Regions from separate parts of the Mangrovibacter phragmitis genome, predicted to be linked through region 1. Evidence: predicted binding sites of a transcription regulator. Region 1 holds the regulator's gene; each other region holds the start of a gene.

Region 1 (4,960 bases):
TTCCCTGAACCTGAGCGGCCGCTGACAATCATCAGCACCATGAACAGTCTCTCCCCCAGTCTGAATATACCCGTTGTCGGTTTGCACAGGGTGGCTATATTTATCTCTCTCATCCCTGAGAGGCACCCTAATGACCGCTACCAGTAAAACACCCTTTACGTTACTGATGCAGATGAAGCCAGTGGCGTTTACGGTGTTAGCCTGCATGCATCCCCAATTTTCATGGGTATCATGTGATGTTAATTCATGATTACTGAGCCGGAATCAGGCTTCTGCATTTCCCGCATCAGTAATAATGTTAAACAGTTCTTCATCCGTTTGGGCCATACGGAGCTGACGACAAATCGTTTTGTCGGCCAGTTTTTTGGCAACCAACGACAAAGTGTGTAAGTGTGTTTTAGTTTGATCTGCCGGAACCAGCAGCGCGAATAAGAGATCAACTGGCTGATTATCAATGGCATCGAAAGGTATGGGTGTTTCCAGACGGATAAATACACCAACGGCACGTAATGTGTCTTCTTCCAGTTTACCGTGCGGGATAGCGATACCATTACCAATGCCGGTACTTCCCATACGTTCGCGGGTTAATACAGCATCAAAAACCGCTTGTGACGGAAGGCCTAACTGCTTAGCCGCCAGCTCACTGACGATTTCCAGAGCACGTTTTTTGCTCTGACAATGTACGTTATTACGCGTACATTCCTGGTTCAGGACAGCGCTGAGTTGCAGCGCGGAATCATTATTCATCATAGCTCCACCTGGTACCCTCTGTGCCAGCGGCCCGCTATCCTGCGATAACGGGCCGCTGAGATTCAGGGAAATACCTGGGTCATCAATGCTGTTTCAGTTTATCTTTGTGTTTAGTTAATTGACGTGCGAGTTTATCTATCAAACCGTCAATTGCGGCATACATATCCTGGCCTTCGGCACTGGCATGCAATTCACCGCCATTTACATGAAGTGTAGCATCCGCTGTTTGAGTGACTTTTTCCACTTTCAACACAATATAGACCTGGTTGATCCTTTCGAAATACTGCTCCAGTTTGGCGAACTTTGTGTTGACGAATTCGCGCATAGCTTCAGTAATCTCGACATTCTGTCCTGTGATATTGAGTTGCATATTGTCTTCCTTATCGGTTGAGTCAAACCAATTGTTTACGCTGGTTCGACGGCGGTATGGATAAAGACTCGCGGTATTTTGCGACAGTGCGCCGGGCCACCATGATACCTTGATCAGATAACATAGAAGTCAGTTTACTATCACTAAGTGGTTTTGCCGGGTTTTCTGCGGCAATCAACTTCTTCACCAGTGCGCGAATTGCCGTGGAAGAGGCTTCGCCCCCACCTTCAGTATTCACATGGCTGGAGAAGAAATATTTCAGCTCAAAAATGCCCCGTGGGCTGTGCAGGTATTTTTGCGTGGTAACGCGCGAAATCGTTGATTCGTGCATTTCCACCGCCTGAGCAATATCTGCCAGTACCATTGGCTTCATGTATTCTTCGCCATTTTCGAAAAAAGCCTGCTGCTGCTCTACAATACACTGGCTGACCTTGAGCAGTGTCTCATTTCGGCTTTCCAGGCTTTTGATTAGCCATTTCGCTTCCTGCAGATTACTGCGGATGAACTGACTGTCACTGTCATTACGAGCATTGTTGCACATAGAGGCGTAATGCTGGTTAATGGACAGGCGGGGAATACTGTCGGAATTCAGTTCAACTGTCCAGTGCCCTTTATGTTTGCGCACCAGTACATCCGGAATAACGTATTCAGGCTCAGTGGTGTGAATGGACTGCCCTGGACGAGGATCAAGAGACAGGATCAGCATCATCGCATCTTTCAGCACATCTTCTTTTAGACGCGTGATTTTCATCAGTGTCCGGAAGTCATGGTTTGCCAGAAGATCGAGATGCCCATTGATTATCTGCCGGGCTTCTTCAAGAAAAGGCGTTTCACGAGAGAACTGAGAAAGCTGGATAAGCAAACAATCACGTAAATCACGGGCAGCTACACCCACAGGATCAAACCGCTGAACTCGCTTGAGTACAGCCTCGATTTCATCCAGTGTTATGGTTTCATCGCCCATGCTTTCCAGAATATCTTCAACGGGAACGGTGAGATAGCCTGTTTCATCTACCGCATCGACAATCGACGTGGCAATTGCCCTGTCAGTATCAGAGAACGGTGTCAGTTCCACTTGCCACATCAGGTAATCCTGAAGTGTTTGTGTTGTCTCCCCCTGATAAACAGGCAGTTCATCATCAATGTAATCGGCACCGGTGCCGGAGGGGGTTCCTGCGGTATAGATCTCATCCCAGCTTGCATCCAGCGGCAGCTCTTCAGGCATATCTTTTTGCTCAAGCGCTTCACGGGTATCCAGCGACTCACTATCCTGAGCATCCTGAGTTTCCACTTCGTCATGAAAATCGGTTTGCTCAAGCAGCGGATTATTTTCCAACGCTTGCTGGAGTTCTTGCTGCAGTTCCAGCGTAGACAGTTGCAACAGGCGAATGGCCTGTTGTAACTGAGGCGTCATGGCAAGCTGTTGACTAAGCTTTAGTTGCAAACCTTGCTTCATATTCAGAGCATACTTCCTCAGGTCAATACGTTAATAATACCTGCCCTGGCAAAAAGAAAAACTCTCCTGATAAAGTGAAACGGTGACAGTGATAACGAATAGCGAACAAACCTGATGTGAGGTGTGCTCACTCTTTTTTACATCCTGTCACGCTTACCCTATCAGAGTCTGAACTCTTCCCCAAGATATACCCGCTTCACATGCTCGTCTTCGAGAATTTCACTGGGTGTGCCATGGGCAATAAGATGACCCTGGCTGACAATATAAGCCCGTTCACAAACCGCCAGCGTTTCGCGTACGTTGTGGTCGGTAATCAATACGCCCAGACCGCTATCACGCAGATGTTCGATAATACGTTTTATGTCGATAACCGAGATGGGGTCAACCCCTGCGAAGGGTTCATCCAGCAGAATGAACTTCGGATTAGCAGCCAGCGCCCGAGCAATCTCTACACGACGGCGTTCACCACCAGACAGTGATTGACCAAGGCTGTCGCGCAGATGTTCGATGTGAAATTCTTCCATCAACTCATTTGCCCGATCAACACGTTGTTCGCTGGAGAGATCATCGCGAATTTGTAACACAGCCATCAGGTTATCGTACACGCTGAGACGCCGGAAAATAGACGCTTCCTGTGGCAGATAGCCAATTCCCCTACGGGCACGGGCATGAAGTGGTAACAGGCTGATGTCTTCATCGTCAATGGTGATATTACCGGCATCGCGTGGAACAATACCCACTACCATGTAAAACGTGGTAGTTTTCCCCGCACCGTTTGGCCCCAGCAGGCCAACGATTTCTCCAGAGTTCACAGTTAAACTGACATCTTCTACGACCCGGCGCCCTTTATAGGCCTTCGCCAGGTTTTTCGCTGTAAGTGTTGCCATACCGAATTAGTTACTCTTTTTAGGGGCTGGTTTCTGGTCTTTTTTGTCCTGAAGTTGGGACGGAACCAGAACGGTAGTCACGCGTTTACCTTTATCACTAAACGCCTGCATTTTCTGTTCTTTCACCAGATAGGTAATTTTATCGCCAGTGATATTACTATCCAGTTGCTCCAGGTAAGCTTTGCCAGTCAGCACGACAAAATCATTTTGCAGCTCATAATGCATATGGCTGGCATGGCCTTTAACCGGCTTGCCGTTATCCTGCATTTGATAGAATGTGGCAGGGTTACCATAGCCATCAATCACTTCTTTACCTTTTTCGCCACCGGGACGTGTCACAACAACTTTGTCCGCGTTGATCTTTATGCTTCCCTGGGTGACAACAACATTACCGGTAAAGGTAACAATATTGCCCTGCATATCCAGAGACTGTTGATCTGATTCGATATGGATAGGCTTATCCGTATCGCCAGTTAACGCAAATGCCGGGAGGCTGGCGGCAAACAATGCACCGGCTACCAGAACGTTAAGGCTGAGTTTGTTTATTTTGAATTTCATAGGAAGTTCTAACCTTTTCAATCAGCTTGGCCGTTTTACTGCGTAAGTTGCCGCGCATTTTCAAACCACTGGAATTAAATGTGGTGCCATATAGCGTCACCAGATCATCGGAGGCAACATCCTGAGTTATCAGGTTTACCTGCGCGTTATCGGTGGTGATTTTACGTAACTGTGAGTCAGGCGTCAGTGCATCCAACTCGACATGCCCGTAAAGATAAAGCATCCGGTCATTGGTCAGTTTTGCTTTGTCTGCCCGGATAGACCAGGTCGCGACTTTGTTTGTATCGTATGAAGTCACTACGGGGTCAGTAAACCAGGTCAGCTCTTGATCTGAATAATATTCAACATGTTTTGCTATCAGACGATAATTGAGCGCGCCTTCTGGATTATATACAACCGTATCGGAGTGCTCACTCTGATAAGTGGGCTCGTTATCATTGACCTGCACTTGCGAATTATTGTCGGTATCGGCGAGGTTTATCCCCAGCAAAATTAAAACGGCCAGGGCAAGCAGGATAATGACCCAACGTCTGCTTTTACTCATATTGATTGCCCTGTAGCCTGCTCAAGTTTGCCTTGAGACTGTAACAGGATATCGCAAATCTCTCTTACTGCTCCGCGCCCACCAGAAATCGTCGTGACATAATCTGCACGGGGGAGCAGCAGTGGGTGAGCATCAGCGACAGCCACACTTAAACCGACTTGTGACATCACTGGCCAGTCGATCAGATCATCACCAATATAAGCGACATCTTCCGGCTGTAACGAAAGGTGTGCAAGCAACGACTGGTAAGCGATTCGCTTATCACTTTGCCCTTGCCAAAGATGAGTGATGCCCAGTGTCTGGCAACGGTCTTCCAGTAACTTTGCCTTACGCCCAGTGATAATGGCAACTTCAATGCCTGATGTTAGGGCACAACGAATGCCGTAACCGTCCCG
Region 2 (4,960 bases), 1.4 Mb from region 1:
GAGTAACAGGTACTGAAAGCCCCACTATCTCCGTACTCTCTTCTGTGGAAGACAAGGGAGGCAGTGCTGCCTCGTTACTGCTCAGGCTCTGGCTTTCCAGTTGTTTTATTAACAAGGCATTCTTAAGTGTGTTCGCCGCCAGTACCGCAATCAGCCACAGTTCATCGTTGCTGAGGTGGTCAAAGCACGCCGCATTCATACTGTCCAGCGTCAGCGCGCCCACCAGACGTTCATCATCAAACAGAGGCAACCCGACACAGGCGTGGACTTTTAATTGTTCCTGCCCAGGAATCAGTCCGTCATAAGGGTCGGGTAACCCGCTGTCAGCCGGAAAACGCACCACATTCCCGGCCCGAGCTATGGCCTCAAGGCGCGGGTGGCTGGCAGGATCAAATCGCCTGCCCAGAACATCGGGCGAAAGACCATGAATCGCCAGTGGACGAAACTGGCGATGTTCATATAACAGCAACGCACAGGCATCGCAGACAAGAACACGCTGCAGCAGGTTAACCAGCCGCTGAAAGCGTACCTCACAGGTTCCCCCCTGGTTTAACTCCCCGGCAATATCCGCTAACTGGCGAATCTGAAGCGGCATAACAGTCTCCTGGCGTAGTCATTATGACAACTCATACTGTCATAATGACTTTTTAAATGATAGTCAAAAAGACTACCCCATTGAACACTGCAAACACAAAAATAAATAAAAACAATAAGTTAAAAATTGGCACAGGTATTGCTATTTATCTGGTCATAACAGACACACAATGATATTCACTGAGGGTTTTATGACTGTTCATGTAAAAAATAACATTTTTTGGGTTGGTCAACGGGACTGGGAAGTCCGTGATTTTCACGGCACGGAATACAACACCACCAAAGGCAGTAGTTATAACAGTTATCTGATTAAAGAAGAGAAAACCGTGCTGATTGACACGGTTGATCATAAATTCAGCCGGGAGTTTGTACGCAACCTCCAGACTGAGACAGACCTGCGTTCTCTGGATTACATCATTATTAACCATGCTGAAGAGGATCATGCTGGCGCACTCACTGAGCTGATGGCTCTGATCCCTGACACACCTGTCTACTGTACCGCTAATGCAATTGATTCTATTAATGGCCACCATCACCACCCGGAATGGCATTTCAACGTCGTCAAGACAGGCGATACGCTGGATATTGGCAATGGTAAGCAACTGGTGTTTGTTGAAACCCCGATGCTGCACTGGCCTGACAGTATGATGACTTACCTGACTGGCGATGGGGTGTTATTCAGTAATGATGCTTTCGGCCAGCACTACTGTGATGAACATTTGTTTAATGATGAGGTGGATCAAACTGAGCTGTTTGAACAATGCCTGCGTTATTTTGCCAATATCCTGACGCCGTTCAGCCGCCTTGTTGCGCCTAAGGTAACAGAGTTGTTGGGATTTAACTTACCCGTCAACATGATAGCAACCTCACACGGCGTGATTTGGCGCGATAACCCGGCACAAATTATCGAACAGTATCTGCAATGGTCTGCCGATTTTCAGGAAGACCGCATTACGCTGTTTTATGACACCATGTCCAACAATACCCGCATGATGGCGGATGCCATTGCTCAGGGGATCCACGAAGCTGACCCGCGTGTAACCGTCAAAATTTATAATGTTGCCCGCCACGATAAGAATGAAATTCTGACCAGTTTATTTCGCTCCAAAGGCATCCTGGTAGGCTCCTCCACCATGAATAACGTCATGATGCCCAAAATCGCCGCAATGCTGGAAGAAATCACCGGGTTACGATTCAGAAACAAGAAAGCTTCCGCTTTTGGCAGTTATGGCTGGAACGGTGGCGCAGTGGATAGAATTCAGACCCGGTTGACAGATGCCGGTTTTGAAACTGCATTATCCTTAAAAATCAAATGGCGCCCTGATGACACTCTGCTGGAAACCTGCCGTGAACATGGGCGCAAACTTGCTCACTTATGGGCACTTTCCCCCCTACCGTCCAGGGAATCCGCCCCCCTGGACAGCGCGCTGACTCCACAGCAAACAGAAGAAAATAGCACCTGTATGCAATGCAGTGTTTGCCAGTGGATTTACAACCCCCGACTGGGTGAACCCGTGCAAGGCATTGCGCCAGGAACACCATGGGACCAGGTACCCGAAACCTTTCTCTGCCCGGAATGTGGGCTGGGGAAAGCCGTATTTGATGAGCTCTGTGTGGAGGCGTTATGAGTGACAATGTCGTCATTATTGGCTCCGGTTTTGCCGCCAGACAACTGGTCAAACACATTCGTAAGCTTGATGCTCATCTGCCGGTAACACTGATTGCCGGCGACAGTGCTGACGAATACAACAAACCCGAGTTAAGTCATGTTATTAGCCGTGGGCAACACGCCGATGATTTGACGCGCCAGACAGGTGCGGCATTTGCCCAGGCCTTTAACCTTACACTGCACGCCCACACCCAGGTGACAAGCCTCGATCCGCAACGAAAAACGGTGAGTGGTGGCGGGCAAACCTGGGCGTACAGTAAGCTGGTGCTGGCAACAGGCGCCAGGGCGCGAATCCTCCCGGTGCCTGGCGGTGAGGACATGATAACGCTGAATAGCCAGGCTGAATTCCGTCGTTACGCAACACGGCTCTTTGATGCCCGGCGCATATTGGTAGTCGGAGGAGGATTAATTGGTTGTGAGCTGGCAATGGATCTGTGCCGCGCCGGTAAGCAGGTGACCCTGGTTGATAAAGCACCGTCGATACTGCCTGCGTTACTGCCCGTTCACCTGAGCGCCCCGCTTCACTGTGCACTGACGAAAGCCGGAGTCACAGTGCTCACCGGGCAACAATTACACTGTATTGAGCCGCATGCCGACGGGCTTCGAATAAGCCTGGAAAAGGGGATTCAGTTTAGCGTTGACGACGTTATTTCCGCGACCGGGTTGCAGCCTGAAACAACACTCGCCAGGCAAGCGGGTTTAGCGGTTAATCAGGGCATTCAGGTCAATCAAAAATTGCAAACCAGCGACCCGGCTATTTTTGCTCTTGGCGACTGCGCGGAAATCAATGGGCAGTGCCTGCCCTACCTCCAGCCAGGCCAACTCAGCGCACTAACCCTGGCTCAAAACCTGACAGGTCAGGATGTGGCGCTTTCCCTGCCACCAGCGCTGGTGAAGGTAAAAACGCCGTTGTTACCATTACAGTTAGCCGGGCAGCCATTACGGGAAGATTTGCACTGGAAAATTGCTGTCACAACCAACGGGATGGCTGCACAAGGCTACGATAACGATGAAACCCTGTGTGCTTTTGTCGCCAGCGAGGAACGGATACCTGAATCCTTTGGCTGGTTACGTCAACTGGCTGGTGCATAAACCACGAGCGTTCACCACGCAATGCAAAAACGTTAAATATACTCAGTGGGCAGGGATTGGCCTGCTCCACTGGGTGAGCCCCTGACTGCGGATGCAGGGTACCGCACTGGGGTAAACATCGGACTTTTTACGCCCGCGCTTTTTTACCCCACGCCGCCATAATCCATTTGCCGCAAAGCTGACATTCCGCTAAAGTCCTGCCCCTTCTTCACTGGCATGGGGATAATGAGACATATGTTTATTGGTTTTGATTACGGTACAGCGAACTGCTCCGTGGCGGTGATGCGTGATGGCAAACCCACAATGTTAAAACTGGAAGGCGACAGCGCTTTATTGCCTTCTATGTTGAGTGCGCCAGCACGAGAAGCCGTCAGTGAATGGCTCTATCGCCACCAGAATGTGAGCTTTGAAGACGCAGAGTCTGCGGCTTTGTTACGCCGGGCTATCAGTGCCAACCGCTTAGAAGATATCGAAGTGACTGCGCAGAGTATTCAGTTCGGGCTGACATCACTGCACCAGTATATTGAAGACCCGGAAGAAGTCTGGTTTGTCAAATCACCCAAGTCATTTCTTGGCGCAAATGGGTTAAAACCCCAACAAGTCGCGTTTTTTGAAGATCTGGTGTGCGCCATGATGTGCCATATACGCCAGCAGGCCGAAAGCCAGCTACAGGAAACGGTCAACCAGGCCGTGATTGGACGCCCGATTAACTTCCAGGGGTTGGGTGGCGAAGAAGCCAACCAACAGGCTCAGGGTATTTTGGCCCGTGCAGCGGCGCGTGCTGGTTTCAGCGATGTTGAATTTCAGTTTGAGCCTGTTGCCGCCGGGCTCGATTATGAAGCCTCACTGAACCATGAACAGCGCGTGCTGGTCGTGGATATTGGTGGAGGTACCACCGACTGCTCTTTCCTGTTAATGGGCCCGCAATGGCACAACCAGTCTGCGCGTGAATCCAGCCTGATTGGGCACAGTGGGTGCCGCGTTGGGGGCAATGATCTGGATATCATGCTGGCATTTCGCCAGTTAATGCCCGCTTTGGGAATGGGTGGGCTCACCGAAAAAGGCATTGCGCTGCCCATTCTGCCCTGGTGGAATGCCGTTGCGATAAACGATGTTCCGGCACAAACAGAGTTCTACAGCAAAGAAACCGGGCGTCTGTTGCAGACCCTGATTCGTGATGCCCGCGAACCTGAACAGGTTACTCGCCTGTTGAAGGTGTGGCGCAACCGCCTGAGTTACCGCCTGGTGCGCAGCGCGGAAGAAGCAAAAATAGCCCTTTCCCAGACTGATGAAACCGGTACAACACTGGACTTCATCGCCAACTCGCTGTCTGTGGGCACCCATAAAACCGAACTGGAAAATGCGATAGAACAACCGCTGCAACGGATCCTTGAACAAGTCAACCTGGCGCTTAGCCAGGCTGATACGCAACCGGATGTGATATACCTGACTGGCGGCAGCGCACGCTCGCCCATTATTCGCCAGGCGCTGCAACAGGCACTGCCGGGCATTGCCATTGTGGGTGGCGATGACTTTGGCTCTGTGACAGCCGGCCTTGCCCGTTGGGCAGGGGTTATTTTCCGCTAAGTGCCCTGCCCCCGGCCC
Region 3 (4,960 bases), 1.9 Mb from region 1:
TGTCATCGCCACCAGTGTCCCCAGGCCTTTATCCTGAACGGAGGGATCAACAGCCATAAAGCGAATCGCTGCTTCATTATCAGCATTCACATACAGCCGGCCAACTGCGACAGGATTACCTTCTTCATCCACAACCATTTGATGGTGCGCCATTGCATCCCAGGCATCACGTTCAGAGCCTTTTGGCTGGTGCAAAGGTTTGCGCAGCATCTCCCAGCGAAATTGGTAGTAGCGTTCAAGTTCTTCTTCTGTTTGTGGTACGCGCAGGTGATACATATGCGTATTCTCTCTTGTCGCCCGATATCGTTGCAGGGCCAGGTGGTTCATGTTTGCAACCAGAACGTTACCGGGCCGTCATTCACCAAAGACACCTTCATATCCGCAGCAAAACGCCCGGTTTCCGTTGCGACTCCCTGCATACGGCAACGCTCAACAAAATATTCGTAAAATGCATTCGCCATGTCTGGTGGTGCACCACGAGAAAACCCCGGACGCATGCCACGGCTGGTATCTGCCGGCAATGTAAACTGAGAAACCACCAGAACGCTGCCACCAGCCTGCTGAACATTCAGGTTCATTTTGTCATTTTCGTCCTGAAAAATGCGGTAACCAAGCACACGCTCACACAAACGATCTGCTTTCTGGTGGGTATCTTCTTTTTCGACACCTAATAACACTAAAAGTCCGGGACCAATCTGACCAGTAATCATGTCATCCACCTTTACGCAGGCTTCAGACACACGTTGTATTAAAGCAATCATGATGAATTCTTATTGGATGAATGGAGACAATCAAGTCAGGTAACCGGGTTGTGTTCAGCAAACCAGGCAGGAATACGTTTACGATCATCGACTAATACACTGGTTATACCCAATTGCTGAGCCGCATTAATATTCTCATGGTTGTCATCAAAAAATACGGCATCACTGGCTGCCACACCTTCCTGGCTCAGGACATATTGATAAATCTCAGGTTCAGGTTTACGCATCCCGATTTCATGAGAAAGGTAGACATGTGAAGCAGCATCATCCACTTCAGGCCAGCGCTCACGCCAGAACAACGTATGCAACAGGTTGGTATTAGACAACACCACCACTCGCTGTTGCTGCGAGCGCAATGAGCGCATGATATCGATAACCTCAGGGCGCAAACCCACAAATACAGCCTGCCAGCCTTCAGTAAATTGCTCCGGGCTCAGGGGTAAACACAGTTCATGTGACATATTCTGAATAAACACATCATCACTAATTTCCCCACGCTCATGGCGCTGAAAACTCTCCCCCATATGAAAACGCTCCTTTACTCTGGCCAGCGGTACATGGGTATAGTGGCTCCAGGTGCCAAGCACACGGTTAAAGTCGATATCGATAATGACATTCCCAAGGTCAAAGATATAAAGCATTGCATCTTCTCCAGTGAGGCCATGGAGAATTAACTGTAGCGGTAATCGCTTGATTTGACTATCCGGCAGGTAACAAGAAGGCATAAAAAAACCCCGCCAAAAAAGACGGGGTTCTGTACCAGCGAAAGAAAAACGTGATTATTCTTTCGGACCGCGAGTGGCGCGACGGCGATCGTTTTCAGTCAGATGACGTTTACGCAGACGAACAGAAGTTGGCGTTACTTCTACCAGTTCGTCATCATCGATAAACTCCAGCGCCTGCTCCAGGGTCATTTTAACCGGCGGAGACAGAGTAGTCGCTTCGTCAGTACCGGATGCACGCATGTTGGTCAGTTTTTTACCCGTCAGGCAGTTCACAGTCAGGTCGTTAGAGCGGCTGTGAATACCGATGATCTGGCCTTCATACACTTCAGCACCATGGCCGAGGAACAACTTACCGCGATCCTGCAGGCTGTACAGTGCATAAGCAACTGCTTTACCCTGACCATTGGAAATCAGTACGCCGTTCTGGCGCTGACCGATTTCACCCGGACGCAGGTCATCATAGTGGCTGAATGAAGCGTAAAGCAGACCAGTACCAGAAGTCATGGTCATGAATTCAGTACGGAAGCCAATCAGACCACGGCTTGGAATGATGTAATCAAGACGAACGCGGCCTTTGCCATCTGGCATCATGTCACGCATTTCACCTTTACGCAGGCCCAGTGCTTCCATTACAGAACCCTGGTGCTGTTCTTCGATATCCAGCGTTACCTGCTCAAACGGTTCCTGAGTACGGCCATCAATTTCACGGAAGATAACTTTAGGACGAGACACCGCCAGTTCGAAACCTTCACGACGCATGTTTTCAATCAGGACAGACAGGTGCAGTTCACCACGACCAGAAACACGGAAAGCATCCGGGTCTGGGGTTTCTTCAACACGCAGAGCTACGTTGTGCACCAGTTCTTTTTTCAGTCGGTCAAGAATCTGACGGGAAGTAACGAACTTACCTTCTTTACCACAGAACGGAGAGGTGTTTACGCAGAAGAACATGGTCACAGTCGGTTCATCGACTGTCAACGCAGGCAGAGCTTCTACATTGTTCGGATCACAGATGGTGTCGGAAATATTCAGATCACCCAGACCCGTGATTGCAATGATATCGCCGGCTTCAGCAGAAGCAGACTCAATACGTTGCAGACCCATGTGGCCCAGAACCTGGCCAACTTTGCCATTACGACGTTTGCCTTCGCTGTCGACAATGGTGACTTGCTGGTTCGGTTTAACCACGCCGCGTTTGATACGCCCAATGCCGATAACACCAACATAGTTGTTGTAATCCAGCTGGGAGATTTGCATCTGGAACGGGCCATTCAGGTCAACACTTGGCGGTGCCACATGTTTGACAATGGCTTCGAACAGCGGAGTCATGTCTTCAGCCATGTCTTCGTGATCAAGACCTGCGATACCATTTAACGCAGAAGCGTAAACAATAGGGAAGTCCAGCTGTTCGTCAGTTGCACCCAGGTTAACGAACAGGTCGAACACCTGATCAACAACCCAGTCAGGGCGTGCGCCAGGACGGTCAACTTTGTTGATAACCACAATTGGTTTCAGACCGTAGGCAAACGCTTTTTGCGTTACGAAACGAGTCTGCGGCATCGGGCCATCCATTGCGTCTACCAGCAGCAGAACTGAGTCAACCATGGACATAACGCGTTCTACTTCACCACCAAAGTCGGCGTGCCCTGGGGTGTCCACGATATTGATGCGGTAGTCGCGCCAGTTAATGGCGGTATTTTTCGCGAGGATGGTAATCCCACGCTCTTTCTCCAGGTCGTTGGAGTCCATGACGCGCTCGGTCAGCTCATTACGCTCACCAAACGTGCCAGATTGTTGCAGCAGCTTGTCGACCAGGGTGGTTTTACCATGGTCAACGTGCGCAATAATGGCGATGTTACGCAGATTTTCGATCACAACTTTGCCTCAGGCATTAGGAATAGCGCGCTATTGTACACGTATTAATCGAAGGACTGAACAGGATCACAAACATCTATTGCTAACAAGCTTACATTTCAGGGTTTGTGATCATTTTCACGAAGCACAGATTTGCACCAGTGCGCATTTATGCACCACAAAAGCGCATCACATTAGCACGCATGCACTATAATAGTGCATACTTTCCATTGTGGTGCAGTGCGTTTTCACGGTGGTGCGCATCATAACGCCTTTTGGGCTATTTTTGAAAGTTGGCACAGTTTTCGCTTAATCAAAATTACGGCAAACGCATTTTTTGAAGTGTTTGAAGTATTCGTTACCACGACGACAATGACAATTCCAGGAGATTTAAGTATGTCCGCAGAACACGTTTTGACGATGCTGAATGAACATGATGTGAAGTTCGTTGATTTGCGCTTCACCGATACTAAAGGCAAAGAACAGCACGTCACTATTCCAGCCCACCAGGTTAACGCTGACTTTTTCGAAGAAGGCAAAATGTTCGATGGTTCTTCCATCGGTGGCTGGAAAGGTATCAACGAATCAGACATGGTACTGATGCCAGACGCCTCTACCGCTGTTCTGGATCCATTCTATGAAGAGCCGACTCTGATCATCCGTTGCGACATTCTGGAACCTGCTACCATGCAGGGCTATGACCGCGACCCGCGCTCTATCGCAAAACGTGCTGAAGAATACCTGCGTTCTACCGGTATTGCTGATACCGTTCTGTTTGGGCCTGAGCCTGAATTCTTCCTGTTCGATGATGTTCGCTTCAAAAGTGACATCTCCGGTTGCCACGTTGCTATCGATGATATTGAAGCAGCATGGAACTCTGATACCAAATACGAAGGCGGTAACAAAGGTCACCGTCCTGCTGTGAAAGGTGGTTACTTCCCGGTTCCGCCAGTAGACTCATCACAAGACATCCGTTCTCAAATGTGTCTGACCATGGAACAGATGGGCCTGGTTGTTGAAGCTCACCACCACGAAGTTGCGACTGCTGGCCAGAACGAAGTGGCTACCCGCTTCAATACCCTGACCAAAAAAGCTGACGAAATCCAGATCTACAAATATGTGGTGCACAACGTTGCTCACGCATTTGGTAAAACAGCGACCTTTATGCCAAAACCGATGTTTGGTGATAACGGTTCTGGTATGCACTGCCACATGTCTCTGTCCAAAAACGGTGTAAACCTGTTCTCTGGCGACAAATATGCTGGCCTGTCAGAAGAAGCGCTGTTCTACATTGGTGGTGTTATCAAACACGCTAAAGCAATCAACGCCCTGGCTAACCCATCAACCAACTCTTACAAACGCCTGGTTCCGGGTTATGAAGCACCGGTTATGCTGGCTTACTCTGCCCGTAACCGTTCTGCCTCAATCCGTATTCCGGTGGTTGCATCTCCGAAAGCTCGCCGTATCGAAGTTCGCTTCCCGGACCCGGCTGCTAACCCGTACCTGTGCTTTGCTGCACTGATGATGGCTGGCCTGGACGGTATCAAAAACAAAATCCATCCTGGCGAAGCAATGGACAAAAACCTGTATGACCTGCCTGCAGAAGAAGCAGCAGAAATC

Evidence for each region. Region 1 encodes sigma-54, which starts transcription at its own class of promoters, with help from an activator protein. Its sites were predicted from a motif close to GTTGGCACANNTTTCGCTNT; they were not measured.
Region 2: norV (anaerobic nitric oxide reductase flavorubredoxin) is a predicted target of sigma-54. The motif match lies at 721-740, and genes of this name have one in related genera.
Region 3: glnA (glutamate--ammonia ligase) is a predicted target of sigma-54. The motif match lies at 3,633-3,652, and genes of this name have one in related genera.

What each region holds. Positions count from the first base shown of each region.
Region 1 is NZ_CP134782.1:3,827,958-3,832,917, reverse strand. It holds gene rapZ (RNase adapter RapZ) at 1-41, opposite strand, end outside; gene ptsN (PTS IIA-like nitrogen regulatory protein PtsN) at 265-750, opposite strand; gene hpf (ribosome hibernation promoting factor) at 833-1,120, opposite strand; gene rpoN (RNA polymerase factor sigma-54) at 1,143-2,576, opposite strand; gene lptB (LPS export ABC transporter ATP-binding protein) at 2,738-3,463, opposite strand; gene lptA (lipopolysaccharide ABC transporter substrate-binding protein LptA) at 3,470-4,021, opposite strand; gene lptC (LPS export ABC transporter periplasmic protein LptC) at 3,990-4,565, opposite strand; gene kdsC (3-deoxy-manno-octulosonate-8-phosphatase KdsC) at 4,562-4,960, opposite strand, start outside.
Region 2 is NZ_CP134782.1:2,404,317-2,409,276, forward strand. It holds gene norR (nitric oxide reductase transcriptional regulator NorR) at 1-595, opposite strand, end outside; gene norV (anaerobic nitric oxide reductase flavorubredoxin) at 786-2,222, shown strand; gene norW (NADH:flavorubredoxin reductase NorW) at 2,219-3,355, shown strand; gene yegD (molecular chaperone) at 3,590-4,942, shown strand.
Region 3 is NZ_CP134782.1:5,686,219-5,691,178, forward strand. It holds gene fabY (fatty acid biosynthesis protein FabY) at 1-276, opposite strand, end outside; gene dtd (D-aminoacyl-tRNA deacylase) at 324-761, opposite strand; gene yihX (glucose-1-phosphatase) at 797-1,402, opposite strand; gene typA (ribosome-dependent GTPase TypA) at 1,541-3,361, opposite strand; gene glnA (glutamate--ammonia ligase) at 3,737-4,960, shown strand, end outside.